Regions from separate parts of the Mesorhizobium sp. M8A.F.Ca.ET.181.01.1.1 genome, predicted to be linked through region 2. Evidence: riboswitches for the same ligand, from Rfam matches in the RefSeq annotation. Region 2 holds a riboswitch; each other region holds the start of a gene.

The links. Region 2 has a riboswitch for cobalamin ahead of EN824_RS04180 (DUF1636 family protein). Riboswitches for the same ligand answer to the same signal wherever they lie in the genome.
Region 1: another riboswitch for cobalamin. It lies ahead of bluB (5,6-dimethylbenzimidazole synthase); the one in region 2 lies ahead of EN824_RS04180 (DUF1636 family protein).
Region 3: another riboswitch for cobalamin. It lies ahead of EN824_RS23025 (aromatic ring-hydroxylating dioxygenase subunit alpha); the one in region 2 lies ahead of EN824_RS04180 (DUF1636 family protein).

What each region holds. Positions count from the first base shown of each region.
Region 1 is NZ_SRTV01000004.1:487,426-492,407, reverse strand. Features, by position in the region: gene EN824_RS18180 (pirin family protein) at 1-434, opposite strand, end outside; gene EN824_RS18175 (DUF2277 domain-containing protein) at 475-741, opposite strand; gene EN824_RS18170 (exodeoxyribonuclease VII small subunit) at 835-1,086, opposite strand; gene EN824_RS18165 (histone deacetylase family protein) at 1,090-2,016, opposite strand; cobalamin riboswitch at 2,195-2,377, shown strand; partial or broken gene bluB (5,6-dimethylbenzimidazole synthase) at 2,477-3,055, shown strand; partial or broken gene EN824_RS18155 (hypothetical protein) at 3,223-4,205, opposite strand; gene EN824_RS18150 (TetR/AcrR family transcriptional regulator) at 4,293-4,901, opposite strand.
Region 2 is NZ_SRTV01000001.1:841,843-846,824, reverse strand. Features, by position in the region: gene EN824_RS04200 (NADH-quinone oxidoreductase subunit C) at 1-86, opposite strand, end outside; gene EN824_RS04195 (NADH-quinone oxidoreductase subunit B) at 91-672, opposite strand; gene EN824_RS04190 (NADH-quinone oxidoreductase subunit A) at 663-1,028, opposite strand; gene EN824_RS04185 (winged helix-turn-helix domain-containing protein) at 1,362-2,561, shown strand; cobalamin riboswitch at 2,591-2,797, shown strand; gene EN824_RS04180 (DUF1636 family protein) at 2,835-3,269, shown strand; gene cobW (cobalamin biosynthesis protein CobW) at 3,266-4,318, shown strand; gene EN824_RS04170 (cobaltochelatase subunit CobN) at 4,337-4,982, shown strand, end outside.
Region 3 is NZ_SRTV01000006.1:393,020-398,001, forward strand. Features, by position in the region: gene EN824_RS23020 (hybrid-cluster NAD(P)-dependent oxidoreductase) at 1-834, opposite strand, end outside; gene EN824_RS23025 (aromatic ring-hydroxylating dioxygenase subunit alpha) at 912-2,159, opposite strand; cobalamin riboswitch at 2,274-2,476, opposite strand; gene EN824_RS23030 (DUF680 domain-containing protein) at 2,971-3,171, shown strand; gene EN824_RS23035 (DUF680 domain-containing protein) at 3,245-3,451, shown strand; gene EN824_RS23040 (DUF680 domain-containing protein) at 3,516-3,764, shown strand; gene ugpC (sn-glycerol-3-phosphate ABC transporter ATP-binding protein UgpC) at 3,844-4,956, opposite strand.

The sequences.
Region 1 (4,982 bases), on a different contig from region 2:
TTGCCATCGGGCAGTGCCAGCCAAGTCTGCAAGCCGGAGATGGACATCGGCGCGCCGCGCAATTCCTGTGGCGTGCGCTCGGAATGGACGATGCCACGGCCCGCGGTCATCAGGTTCACGTCGCCGGGCTGGATCACCATTTCGGTGCCGAGCGAATCGCGATGCCGGATCTTGCCGTCGAACAGATAGGTCACGGTCGACAGGCCGATATGCGGGTGCGGACGGACATCGAGCGCCTGGCCGGCGCGCAGGATGGCCGGGCCCATGCGGTCGAAGAAGATGAACGGCCCGACCAGCCGCCTCTTGGCGGTCGGCAACGCGCGGCGCACTTCGAAGCCGCCAATATCCTTGGCGTTGGGGATGACCATCAACTCGATCTGGTCGCTGGCGAAGGCATCGCCGGCCTCAGGGTCTTTCCCCGGGAAGAAGCTCATGAACTCTCCTGGTCAGCGCTCGGTGGCTGCCTCAGCCGCATCAGGCAAAGCGGATCGCGGCCTTTGCTCTTAGTTTGGCCGCCACCTCTTCGCGATTGCGCGGATGCTGGTGGGTTTCGAGGGAATCAAGCAATTCGCGTGCCGATGCCGCGATGGCTTCGACAGCATGATCGAACGCATGCTGGTTCTGTTTCGACGGCCGCGTCGTTCCACTCAGCTTGCGAACAAACTGGAGTGCCGCGTCGCGGACTTCGTCGTTGGTTGCCGGCGGATCAAAATTGAACAGGGTCTTGATGTTTCTGCACATCGTTTCCAAACCTCCTCTTGTCCGTTTCAATCGGGACGAACTGTATCCTCAATCATGATCGTGTCCAAAAATCGGTAAGACTGCGAGGGCGCCTTAGTCCGCGTCGAGCGGCTCGGTTCCAACCGGCTTGCCATCGCGCGACAGCCTGATCTTCTCGACCTTGTCCTCGGCTGCCTTCAGCAAGCGGTCGCAATGCGCCTTCAGCGCCTCGCCGCGCTCGTAGATCCGGATCGACTGGTCGAGCGGCACGTCGCCGCGCTCCAGATCATCGACGATCTTCTCCAGCGCGTCGAGTGCCTGTTCGAAGCTCATCGCCTTGACGTCTTCGTTGATCTCACCGCTCATCATTCATCCTTTCATCAGTCGCCCGACATGGGCGGCGACCGAAAATGCCAATCCTTGCAGATCGTAGCCACCCTCGAGCAGGCTGACGAGCCGGTTGCCGCCGTGGCGTGCGGCGCGCTGCATCAGTTGGCCGGTCGCCCAGTCGAAATCGTCCTCGGTCAGATTGATCTCGGCCAGCGGGTCGCGGTGGTGCGCGTCGAAGCCGGCCGAAATGATGATCAGGTCGGGGGCGAAATTGTCGAGCGATGGCAGCACGCGCGACAGGAAGGCATCGCGAAACACCTCGCTGCCGGTCTGTGGCGCCAGCGGCGCGTTGACGATGTTGCCGGCACCGGTCTCGTTCTTCGCCCCGGTGCCCGGGTACAACGGCATCTGGTGCGTCGAGCAATAGAGCACCGACGGATCGTCCCAGAAAATATCCTGCGTGCCGTTGCCGTGATGCACGTCCCAGTCGACGACGGCGACACGCTCGGCGCCGTGCCTCTTCTGCGCGTAGCGGGCAGCGATCGCGGCCGTGTTGAAGAAGCAGAAGCCCATTGCCGTGGTCTTTTCGGCATGGTGGCCAGGCGGACGGGCGGCGACGAAGACATTGTCGGCGCGGCCCGCAAAGACGTCGTCGACGGCGGCGTTGGCGGCGCCGATCGCCGTGATCGCGGCCTGCCAGCTCTTCGGGCTGGCGGTGGTGTCGGCGTCGATGTGGGCAATGCCTTCGTGGGGGATGGCGGCGCGGACACGCGCGACGAAATCGGCGGGATGCGCATAGAGGATCGTCGCCTCGTCGCCTTGCGGTGCCTCGACGCGGTCGAGCGCGGCAAAAGCTTCGTCGTCGAGCACGCGCTCGATGGCGCGCAGGCGGTCGGGCCGCTCGGGGTGACCCGGCGGGGTGATGTGTTCGAGAAAGATGGGGTGCGTGTAGAGACGGGTAGCCATCTCCCCTATCTAGTGCCCCGGCGCCGTAATGGCCATGCGCAGCGGCTTGATCGCTGGGGAAAATCACGCCTGCGTCCATTGGCGTCGCTGCGGGGATTGGCGGCGCTGGGGCTTCGGCGTAAGGTTGCCGCCACTGCCTGGTGCCTGCCGGTCTGTTTGTTTTAGCCGCATTCTGCGACGCCAAATGATTTCACTTGGCTGCAAATGCTCCGGCGGGAGAATCGGGAACACGGTTGAATTCCGTGGCGTGCCCAACGCTGTAAGGGGGACCGCGCCGGTAAATGCCACTGTCGATGACGGGAAGGCACCGGACGCGGGTTGATCCCGAGCCAGAAGACCGGCCTGGCAGGCATCGTCATCCGCATGGTCAGGCGGATGACATCAGAGCGATGTGGGTCCTCTTGGACGCGCAAAGTTCGCTCTGAGAATTTGAACTGCTGCAATCGCAAGGGGACAAGCGATGCCGGAAGCCATGACCGCTCCAATGGGCGATGGATTTGATCAGATAGCGCGTGACGCGGTTTATCGCGCCATGTTCACGCGGCGCGATGTCCGCAGCCATTTTACATCGGAGGCGATCGACGATGCAGTGCTGGCGCGGCTGCTGCTTGCCGCCCACCACGCGCCATCGGTCGGCTTCATGCAACCCTGGAATTTCATCGTCATCCGCGATGCCGCGCGACGGGCGAAGGTGCGCGACCTGTTCCTTGCCGCGCGCGAGCAAGAACTGCCGGCAATCGAGGCAGACCGGCAGGCGCTCTACCGCAACCTCAAGCTCGAAGGCATTTGCGAAAGCGCATTCAACATCTGTATCACCTGCGACCGCGAGCGCTCGAAAGGCTCGCCGCTGGGGCGCTGGCACAACCCGGAAATGGATCTCTACAGCACGGTCTGCGCGGTGCAGAATTTCTGGCTGGCCGCGCGCGCTGAAGGCATTGGCGTCGGCTGGGTCAGCATCATCGAGGCGCAAGCGCTGAACAGCCTGCTGTCTATCCCCGATCACGTGACGCCGATCGCCTATCTCTGCGTCGGTCGTGTCTCGGAGTTCGCGCCGAAACCGGACCTCGAAACGCATGGCTGGGGCCGACGCCTGCCGCTGCCCGACCTGATCATGAGCGAGACGTTTTGCGGCCAGGGTGAGGCACCGCTCAAATCGGCGGTGGCGCGCCTCGACACCGTCGCAGGTGCGCCCGCCAGCCCCGCCGATCAGCGCGTCGCGCCGGCCATGTCCCAGCGCGAGCCGCCGAAGGTGGAGAGCGCCTTGTCCTTGAGTTCCCGGAACTTCGACGAGGCTTCGGCCAGCCTGGCGTCCCAGGCGGCATCGGGCACCTGGCCCTCGATGGTCTTGAAATAGACCTGCATCAGGCAGGCAATGGCGAATGGCTCGATGAAGGCCGCCTTGAAAGCCCAGGCAAAGACGATGGCGAGCACGAAAGCCCAGCCGGCGAGTTGCCCGGGCATGACATAAAGAATGGCGGCTGCCGGAGCCAGCATCAGCAGGAAAATCACGAAAGACACGCCCCACATGATGACCGCCAGCCAGACGGCGTTCTTGACCATGGTCTTGCCGTTCTGGGCGTAGAGCACCACGCCTTGCCGCGCCGTCTCGAAGGGCGAGGACGAATTGATGCGGATATTGTAACCGAGAATGATCTCGTCGACATAGGTCAGCGACAGGCGGATCACCGTGTTGAGGAACGAGACCAGGCCGCTCAGGCCCGGAATGGGCAGGAAGGCCGCGATGCCGCCCAGCAGGCCGGTGATGGCGCGGATGGCGCCCTTGACCAACTGGTCGACGACGAAAAGGATGTTCGCCTCGCAAAGCGCTCGGTCACAACCTCTTTCGCGTAGGCGATCTGGTTCTGGCCGTCGGGAACGTCATGTCCGTCGATCAGATGCACCATGACGGCGATATGGCCTGCCTTGACGACGTAGAGGATGTATTCGCGCAGCCAATAGACAGCGATCGAGACGACGCCGAATCCGACCACGCCGCCCCAAAGGGCAAAGGACAACGGTCCGTCGGGATCGGTGGAGATATGGCCGACGCCATAGCCGACCGAGGCACCGGTGCCGGTGGCCATGATGTAGGCCAGTGTGATGCCGAAATAGACGATCATGCGAAAGACAATGAAAGGCCAGGTCCGCATCATGATGGACACCGACCTGCCGATATCGAAATCCCACATGCCCCGAATCCCCCAGAGGTGGCTGTGGAGGATGCGCCCAAACCGGCTATTGTCAATTGCGGGCGGTGGCGGAAGCGCCACGGCGGCTCAGTTTGGCCGTGCTTCCGGTTTCTCGAGCAGGCCTTCGAGCAATTGCTTGAACGCGGCCACAACCTTCCTCGACGTCGCTTCGGGATCGTTCGAGTTGGCGATCCGCTGTGCGGCCTGACTGCTCGCACCGTTGATCAACCGCGCCGCCGTTTCGGGATCGACGCCCGGCACCACCATCCCCTCCTGTTGCAGCGCCGTCAGATGATCGGTCATTGAACCGACGCAGGCATTGGCATTCGACCATTGCGCCGGATCGCCCAGCACGGCCGGGCCATCCCGGAACATGATGCGCTGGATTTCCGGCTCCAGCGCCATTTCGATGTAGGTCGTGCATTCGTCGACGAAATGCTGCCAGCGGGTCGGCGCCCTCGACGCGACCTCATTCACCCGGGCGGCCATTTCCGCGTCGATCTCGGCGATAACCGCCTGCAGCAGCCCCTTCTTGTCGCCGAAATGATGATAGAGGGCACCGCGTGTCAGCCCGGCCGACGCGGTGAAATCGTCCATCGACGCTTCGGCGTAGCCAATGGTGCCGAAAGCCTGGCGGGCCGCCGTGATCAGCTTGGCTCGCGTCTCGGCAATCATCTCCTTGCGGGGTTTGTGCATGGTTCTGGACCTATTCACATACGCCTCGTATGCCAATTGACATACGCTACGTATGAACTATCTGACATTCATACGCATCGT
Region 2 (4,982 bases):
TCGCCGTAAGCGAGCACAGCGTCGCTGAAGCGGCCAGGCAGCTTCTCGCCGAGATAGGTCGACAGTTCGCTAAGGGATGCGGCCATGGATTTACCGTTCGATCGTGCCGGTGCGGCGGATCTTCTTCTGCAACAGAAGAATGCCGTAGAGCAGGGCTTCGGCGCTCGGCGGGCAGCCGGGCACATAGATGTCGACCGGCACGACCCGGTCGCAGCCGCGCACCACCGAATAGGAATAGTGGTAATAGCCGCCGCCATTGGCGCAGGAGCCCATCGAGATGACGTAGCGCGGCTCCGGCATCTGGTCGTAGACCTTGCGCAGCGCCGGCGCCATCTTGTTGGTCAGCGTGCCGGCGACGATCATGATGTCGGACTGGCGCGGAGACGCGCGCGGCGCGACACCGAAGCGCTCCGAATCGTAACGCGGCATCGAGGTGTGGATCATCTCGACCGCGCAGCACGCCAAACCGAAGGTCATGAACATCAGCGAGCCGCTGCGCGCCCAGGTGATCAGCGCCTCGGTCGAGGTGACCAGAAAACCCTTGTCTGCAAGCTCATTGTTGATTTCGAGGAAGAAGGGATCGTCCTCCCCCACCGGCCTGCCGGTGTTGGGATCGATGATGCCCTTGGGCTTTGGCGCGACGAGGGTGCCTGAACTGTCGTTCAATCCCATTCCAGCGCTCCTTTTTTCCATTCATAGGCAAAGCCGATGGTCAGCACCGTCAAAAACACCATCATCGACCAGAAGCCGAGCATGCCGATCTTCGAGAAGGACACTGCCCAGGGAAACAGGAAGGCCACTTCGAGGTCGAAGATGATGAACAGGATCGACACCAGGTAGAAACGAATGTCGAACTTCATGCGGGCATCGTCGAACGAGTTGAAACCGCACTCGTAGGCGGACAGCTTTTCGGGATCGGGGTTGCGGTAGGCCACCAGGAACGGTGCGACCAGCAGCGCCAGGCCGACCACCAGCGCCACGCCGATGAACAGGACGATGGGCAGGTACGAACTGAGGAGTGCGTTCATGCAGCGGCTTTCCGTTGGCGCCAATCCACGTTGATTACAGCACCGGACCTTAATGCGGAAGCGTGACAGTTTAACCGCTGAACCGTTTTAAGGAGCCTATGCTGCAACGCGGCGAGGGTTAGCGCAGCACTTCCAGCGAAGCAAGTCAAACCTTGTTCAAAACAACGAGCTGGACGGCATTCCGGGAGAAACTGGTCTCATAGGCTCCTGTTTGATTTCCTTCTCTTTTTACTCCACTTTTCTCTCCTGACAGGGTTGCCGCCAAAACCCTGCTAGCATGGGCTGGAATCACCCATCACATCTTTGTCAAAGCACCCTCAGAGTGACGCCTGCATGAAGGAAAAGATCTCGCTAGCCGCCGCCCGGCGCATCGCGCTCGCCGCTCAGGGATTTCTCGATCCCCGCCCCGCCGGCATGCCCGACCGCCGCCATTTCGCCCGCGTTCTGTCCCGCACCGGCCTGCTGCAGATCGATTCCGTCAGTGCGGTGGTGCGTGCCCACTATATGCCGCTCTATTCGCGTCTGGGTCCCTATCCCGTCGCCTTGCTCGACAACGCCGCCGTGACGCGCAAGCGCACGGTGTTCGAATATTGGGCACACGAGGCCTCATTCCTGCCGGTCGAGACGTACCCGCTGATGCGCTGGCGCATGCAGCGCGCCGAGCAAGGCGATGAAATGTATCTGGGGCTGGCCAAATGGGGCCGTGAGCACGCTGCCTATATAGAAGAGATCTACCGCCAGGTCGTCGATCGTGGCCCGATCGCCGCTTCGGCGCTGGAAGGCCAGAAAGGCTCCGGCGGCTGGTGGGGTTGGAGCCACGCCAAGCACGCCTTCGAATGGCTGTTCTGGGCCGGCCGCATCACCACGGCGCACCGGCGCGGTTTCGAGCGCTTCTATGACCTGCCGGAGCGGGTGCTGCCGCAAGCGATCCTCGACCTGCCGGTACCGGCGGCCGAGGATGCACATCGCGAATTGCTGCGCATTTCCGCCCGCGCCCACGGCATCGCCACATCAGGCGACCTGCGCGACTATTTCCGGCTCTCCCCCGCCGACATGAAAGGCCGGCTCGAGGAACTGGTCGAACTCGGCGAGTTGTTGCCGGTCCGTGTCGAGGGGTGGGACAAGCCAGCTTACCTTCACAGGGATGCGCGTTTGCCACGCAAGATCGAGGCCCGCGCCCTGCTGGCGCCGTTCGATCCCGTCGTCTTCGAGCGCTCGCGCTCGGAGCGGCTGTTCGATTTTCACTATCGCATCGAAATCTACACCCCGGCCGAGAAGCGCCAATACGGCTACTATGTCCTGCCCTTCCTGCTTGGCGACAGGATCGTGGCGCGCGTCGACCTCAAAGCCGACCGGCCGGCCAGTGTCCTGCGCGTCCATGCCGCCTATGCCGAGCCCGGCGCGCCGCCTGAAACCGCCGCTGAACTTTTCGAGGAATTGAAGCAGATGCAGGGCTGGCTTGGGCTTGAACGCATCGAAGTGACGCCTGCCGGCGACCTCGGCCCGGCGCTGTCCGACATCGCGGTGTCGTAAGCTCGCGTTGACACCGCTGCCCGCAAGAGCCTAAATCCGATCCAGACGGTCTCCTCTCGGCAAAGGGAGGAGCCAAGAGGGAATGCGGTGCGGGCCGAAAAGCCCAAATCCGCGGCTGTCCCCGCAACTGTAAGCGAAGAGCCAAGGCCGAAAGCCACTGGGATTGTCCCGGGAAGGCGGCTACCCAAGGCGATGACCCGCGAGCCAGGAGACCTGCCGTCTGGAATGCAAGAATCCGATCGCCCGGCGGGTTTTCCGGGCAAGGAGCCTGATTTGGATCGCGACAGCAGTTTCTCGGCTGAAACAACGGACATTTCGTCCGGCGAGGATGATTCCCTGGCCGGCATCACTGTCATCGTCTGCGCCTCCTGTCGCGACGAGACCGGTTCCGACGCCCATCCCCGGGCCGGCGAACTTTTGGCTGAAGATACGCGCCAAGCCGCCTCGAGCGAGAAAATCCGCATCCGTACGGTCGAATGCCTCGGCAATTGCAAGCGCCGGCTCAGCGCCGCGATCCTGCGCGACGGCTGCTGGAGCTATGTGTTCGGCGACCTGACCGCGACCAGCGGCGCCGATCTCGTCGCCGGCGCGAAACTCTTCGCCACCTCGACCGACGGCCTCATTCCCTGGCGCGGCCGCCCCGATAGCCTCAAGCGCGGCCTCGTTGCCCGCATCCCTCCTCTCGACATGCTGAAGGACTTGACATGACCGCTCCAAATTCGGCCGGCAATCTCTCCCGCGTTCCCTGCACCGTCGTTACCGGCTTCCTCGGGGCCGGCAAGACGACGCTGGTCCGCCATCTCCTGGAAAACGCCGGCGGCAAGCGGATTGCCATCATCGTCAACGAATTCGGCGATATCGGCATCGACGGCGAAATCCTCAAGGGCTGCGGCATCGACACCTGCCCGGAGGAAAACATCGTCGAACTGGCCAATGGCTGCATCTGCTGCACCGTCGCCGACGATTTCGTGCCGGCGCTCGACCAGATCCTGTCGCTGACGCCGAAGGTCGACCATATCCTGATCGAAACCTCCGGTCTCGCTCTCCCCAAGCCTCTGGTCCAGGCGTTCCAGTGGCCGACGGTGAAAAGCCGCGTGACCGTCGACGGCGTCATCGCCGTGGTCGATGGCCCGGCGTTGGCTGAAGGCCGCGTCGCCAATGACATGGACGCCCTGCAGGCGCAGCGCGCCGGGGATGAGAGCCTCGACCATGACGACCCGGTCGAGGAAGTGTTCGAGGACCAGATCGCCTGCGCCGACCTGATCATCCTGTCGAAGAGCGACCTGATGGACGCCGACGGCTCGGCCCGCGCCAACGCCATCGTCAATGAACACTCCGCCCGCGCCGTGAAGATCGTGCCGACGTCGCATGGCAAGGTCGATCCCTCGGTGCTGCTCGGGCTTGGTCTTGCCGTCGAGGATGACATCGAGAACCGCAAGTCCCATCATGACGGCGCATTCGACCACGAGCATGACGACTTCGACACGTTCATCGTCGACATTCCTTCGATCGCCAATCCGGACGAGTTGGCAAAGCGCGTCGCCGCGGCCGCCGAACAGGAAAACGTGCTGCGTGTGAAAGGCTTCGTCGAGGTCGGCGGCAAGCCGATGCGGCTCCTGCTGCAGGCCGTCGGCCCGCGCGTCAATCATTACTATGACCGCGCCTGGGCCGCCGAGGATGACCGCCGCTCGCGCCTGGTCGTCATCGGCCTCAAGGGGCTGAACCGTCCGGCGATCGAACGCATACTCGCCGGCTGATTTCAGACACGGGCCGCGATGCACATCCTCACCACGACCTCCGCCTCGCTCGACGACCTCGCCGAGCCTGTCGACCTCAGGCAAACGCCGGGGGATATCGTGGCCTTGTCGTTCACCGACAGCGATCTCGCCGGACTGGCGGCGGCATGGAAGGCGGACGCCGATCGCTTGCCCTCCATGCGGCTGGCCGCACTGCGCGATCTGCGCCACCCCATGTCCGTCGACCTCTGGATCGACAGCGTCGCCCGCCATGCCAAGGTCATCCTGGTGCGCATCCTCGGCGGCAACGACTGGTGGCGCTATGGCTGCGACCAGCTGGCGGTGATTGCCCGTGAGCGCGGCATCAAACTGGCGCTGCTTCCGGGTGAAAGCCATGACGAGGATCTCAGGCTGATCGAAGCCTCGACGCTGCCACGCGCCGAACTCGACGGCCTGCTTGGCTATTTCCGAGAGGGCGGCCCGGCCAATATGAGCGCGCTGGTTCGGAGGCTGGCAGGCCTGGCTGGACAGGATACGTCCGTCGCCAGTCCGGTCAGCGTGCCGAAGGCCGGTTACTATCAGTCTGGATTGGGGGTCGCGGAGGAGCCGGACCTTTCAATGGTCGGCGCTCCCGTCGTCCCTATTCTCTTCTACCGCTCGATGCTGCTCGCGGCCGACGTCGCCC
Region 3 (4,982 bases), on a different contig from region 2:
GACGGAAATTGCCGCGCCGGCTTCAGCCGGCGCGGCAAACGGTGCCGGGACTTCGTCCACGGTCGGCGCGGCAAAGCTTTCCTGATGGTACTTTGCCATGTCGAAGCCGGCGGCTTCGAGCATGCCGCGCACGGCGCGCATGAAGGGATCGGGCCCACAGCAGAAGATTTCGCGTTCGCGGAAATCGGGTGCCAGGAGCGGCAGCCGGATGGCGTCGATGCGGCCCATATGGCCGTACCAGCCCTCGCGGCTCGACCGCTCCTCGATCATGAAGCCGAGCGACAGGCCAGGCATGTGGCCCCCGAGCAGTTCGAGTTCCTTGCGGAAGATGATTTCTTCCGGGCGCCGCGCGCAGTTGACGAAACCGACATCGGTCCATGGCGCACAGTCGTTCAGCCAGCGCAGCATCGACATCATCGGCGTCACGCCGGAGCCGGCCGAGACGAACAGATATTTCGCCGCCGGATGGCTGTGCAGTGAAAAGTCGCCGCCCGGTCCATAGGCCTTGACGTGCGAGCCGGGCGCCAGGTGATCGAACATCCAGCGTGTGCCGATGCTGCCCGCCTGCGCCTTCACCGTCACCGCGATCGAGAACGGCCGCGACGGCGACGACGACAGCGTGTAGGTGCGCATCAGCGGCCCATCCGGCGTCGGCAGTTCCAGCGTCACGAACTGGCCCGGCTTGTAGCGGAACCAGGTCTGGTTGTCGGACCGGAAGGTGAAGGTCTTGACGTCGGGCGCCTCGTCGCTGACACCGGTCACTTCCAGCACCTGCAGCCTGTCGTTCCAGGGCGCCATCTGGTCGAGATGGCGATAGAGGCCAAGGTCGGTCATCGCATTCATCCCTGCATACCTTTCATTTTGCGGATGTCGTGATCCCAAAACCGCTGCACACTTTTGGGTGACATGCGCTAGGCGACGCTGCGCAGCGCCGGCCGCCCGCCTTCGGCCAGGCGCGGACCGATGAAGCGGGCATACCAGTCGACGAACTGGATGACGCCGCCTTCATGCAGCTCCGAATACGGGCCGGGTTCATAGGCCGGCGACAGGATACCGAAAGCGTTCTCCTCGACGATCCGGCGGTCCTGGTCGTTGGTCTCGGTCCAGACATGGGTGAGTTCGGCGAGATCGTAGTCGACACCCTCGACCGCGTCCTTGTGCACCAACCACTTCGTCGTCACTGCCGTTTCGGTGGCGCTGACCGGCAGCACGCGGAAGGTGACGGCATGATCAACGAGGATGTGGTTCCAGGTCGTCGGGTAGTGATAGTGCATCAGCGTGCCGATGCGGTCGGCCGAAACGCTGTCGGACAGGTCCTTCCTCACCGCCCGCTTGCCGGTCATCGTGTAGCTCTGGGCGTCGCGCAGCAGCGGCGCGCGGGTGGCGCGGTATTGCCCGGCCGGGTCGATGCGGAATTTGCTGGGCAGGCCAACAGCTTCGCACTTCGCCCAGTGCGCCAGCATCTCCGGATCGCTGTCGGCGCCTTGCACGCCGGTCACGGTCGGTGCTTCCGGGAAGGTCTTGCACAGTTCGGGATGATTGCCCGCGCAATGATAGCATTCGCGGTTGTTTTCCCAGACCAGCTTCCAATTGCCCTTCTCGATGATCGTGCTCTCGAAGGCGATCTTGGCCTCGCTCAGCCGGTGCGGCTTGAGATAGGGCTCGATCATCGCCCGCATCGGCGCGAAGTCGGCCGGCTCCTTGGCCAGGCAGATGAAGACATAGCCGGCGACGCTTTCGCAGGCGACCGGCTTCAGCCCGAACTGGCTCTTGTCGAACCCCTCGGCCATCTGGCGGGCGAACAGCAGGCGCCCGTCCAGCTCATAGGTCCACTGGTGATAGGGACAGACCAGTTTGGCGGCCATGCCCTTGTCGCTGTTGCAGACGCGGCTGCCGCGATGGCGGCAGGAATTGTGGAAGGCGTTGATCTTGCCCTGCTGATCGCGCACCAGCACGATAGGATAGTCGCCGATCTGCACGGTGATGAAGCTGCCCGGCTTGGGCAATTCGCAATCATGGCCGATGAACAGCCAGTCGCGATACCAGATCAGCTCCATGTCGAGCTTGAAGTAGTCCGGGTCGGTGTAAAAAGGCTGTTCCAGCGAAAAGCCTTGTCTGCGGCTGTTCAAGAGCCTCAGCATGTCGTTGCGCGCGTCCATGTCCTGTCCTCATTTTCAAGGACTGAACTGGTGGTGATTGAGGAAGGACTGGACGCAGATCGGCGCAAAGCCGGACAAACACCATCCGCCTCTTGACCGCCCACCGCGATCAGTCGAGTTCTAGCCATCTCGGGCTGGTTTCCGGGCTCTGGAGTCGTCCTTACGGACCATCGCGACACCTTCCCAGGCTTACGCCCAGTGGTCTCCCGTTGCGACTTGAACTCCACCACCGTTGCGGGGGCAGCGCCGGAATCTGACCGGCTTCCCAATTCTCCGCTCCGTCGTCACGCAGCGGCACCTGAGATGCCTGATCTAATCACGGCAGGGTTTGCGACATCGGCATGAAAGCGACATCGCATCCATGCGGCGCGACACGCATGCTGGAACGTCGTGACAGGGGTCGCATCATCAAATCGCCTTCTGTCGCCAGGCGCGCCGGCACCGTTTTTTCGACCCCTTTGCCGGGGGCGAAAAGGTTAACAGTTTCGAAAAGTGACTATTAGCAGATTCTAAAATCGAACCGAACGGTTCGTTTCTGTTGACGGTGCGTGCAGGACGGTGTGAACGCCGAGCCTCCGATACAGTTGGTGATCGGGGTGCCATTTTTAGCTAACTGATTGATATAACGACAGAAAATAACAGATGTGGAAATCACTGGCACAATTTCAAGTGGTAGAGTCATGGTCCACGCTGAACAACTTCGTGATTGGAAACAGCAGAGGTGCTCTCCCACATCGGGGCGGTCCGAACGACGCGATTTTAATCCCAAGACACGCCGCTAGACGGACGGAAAAATACTGGAGTACCCAAAATGAAAAAGATTGTTCTCACTGCCGCCGCCCTTCTGGCCATTTCCGGCAGCGCCTTCGCTGGTAGCGACCATTACGGTTCGAACGCCGCCACCCCCGCTGCCACTGTCGACAGCTCGTACACCGCTTCGACCAGCAAGTCGGAGCCGGCTGCTCAGACGCCTGCCCAGGGCGCCGACCACAATCTCTTCGGCAACAACTAACAGCCGATCCCCGGCTTGCGGCGGGGCGACCCTGCCGCGCGGGGTGGATGCCACAAATTCAGGAGTACCTAAAATGAACAAGATCCTCATTGCCGCCGCCGCCGTCCTGGCCCTCTCCGGCAGCGCCTTTGCCGGCAGCGACAACTACGGTTCGAGCGGTGCCAACCAGGCGGCTGTCACGTCGACCGACAACGCGAACACCGCATCGATCGGCAAGTCGGCTCCGGCCACCGAGGCGCCTGCCCGGCCGGGTAGCGATCGCAACCTCTTCGGCCGTTGACGCCTGTTGCGAGTGGCGGGCTCGCTCGCCACTCGTGGAATTCAAGACGTTAGGAGTATTGGAAATGAACAAGATCCTCATTGCTGCCGCCGCCGTTCTGGCCCTCTCCGGCAGCGCTTTCGCCGGCAGTGACAACTATGGCTCCAATGGCGCCAATCAGCCCACTGCATCGTCGACCGTCAATGTCGATACGTCGCATACGGGTTCGGTCCGCAACAGCGACTCACCCATCTACAAGCTGCTCAACTCGTCCGGCGACGTGCAGAAGTCCGCCCCTCACGGCGCAGACCGCAATCTCTTCGGCAACAACTAACCAGCCGTCGTGATGTATAAAAAGAGAGCGGCGGGCCAGCCCGCTGCTCTCTTTTTTTGTTGTCGAGACATGGCTGGCCTCAGGCGGCTTTTGCTTCCGCTTCGTGCAGCGCGAACGACCGTCCATCCGCATCGAAGATATGAAGGTCGCCGGCATTGGCGGTCAACTGCAGCGTCGAGCCGCGCTTGATCTCGACATTGCCCGGCAGCTTGGTCACCAGCGGCAGGTCGGCCCGGCCGATGTCGATATAGACCAACTGAACCTCGCCGAGTTGCTCGACATAATCGACCGTCCCCTCGAACAGATAGTCCGCACCACTGGCGATCGCGAGATCTTCCGGCCGCACGCCGAAGCTGACCGCCGCTCCCTTTGCCGAAGCAGGCGTCGCGATCGGCACCGTCGCCTTGCGGCCGCCGACATGGCTGATGATGGTCGGATTGCCCGTCTTGTCGACCGTGGCCGGCAGGATGTTCATGGCCGGCGAGCCGATGAACTGGGCGACGAATAGGTTGCCGGGGTTCTTGTAGAGCTCCATGGGCGTGCCGACCTGCTCGATGTGGCCATCCTTTAGCACCACGATGCGGTCGGCCAGCGTCATCGCCTCGACCTGGTCGTGGGTGACATAGATCATGGTCGTGTTGGGCATCGATTCCTTGAGCTTGGCGATCTCGATACGCGTGGCGACGCGCAGTGCCGCGTCAAGGTTCGACAGCGGTTCGTCGAACAGGAACACTTTTGGATTGCGCACGATGGCGCGGCCGATGGCGACACGCTGACGCTGGCCGCCCGACATCGCCTTGGGCAGGCGGTCGAGATATTTGGTCAGCTGCAGGATTTCGGCGGCCTGCCGCACCCGTTTGTCGATCTCGGCCTTGCTTTCCTTGCCGATCTTCATCGAGAAGGCCATGTTGTCGTAGACTGTCATGTGCGGATAGAGCGCGTAGGACTGGAACACCATGGCGATGCCGCGCTTCGATGGCGGCACGTCGTTGACCACCTGGCCGTCGATCTTGAGTTCGCCCGAGGTGATTTCCTCAAGCCCGGCGATCGAGCGCAGCAAGGTCGACTTGCCGCAGCCCGACGGGCCGACGAAGACGATGAATTCGCCTGATTTGATGTCGAGGTCGATGCCGTGGAGAATGTTGAGATTGCCGTAGGACTTCTTCACTTGTCTCAAATTGACATCGGCCATTGATTTCCTCCCAGTGGTTCCTCAGA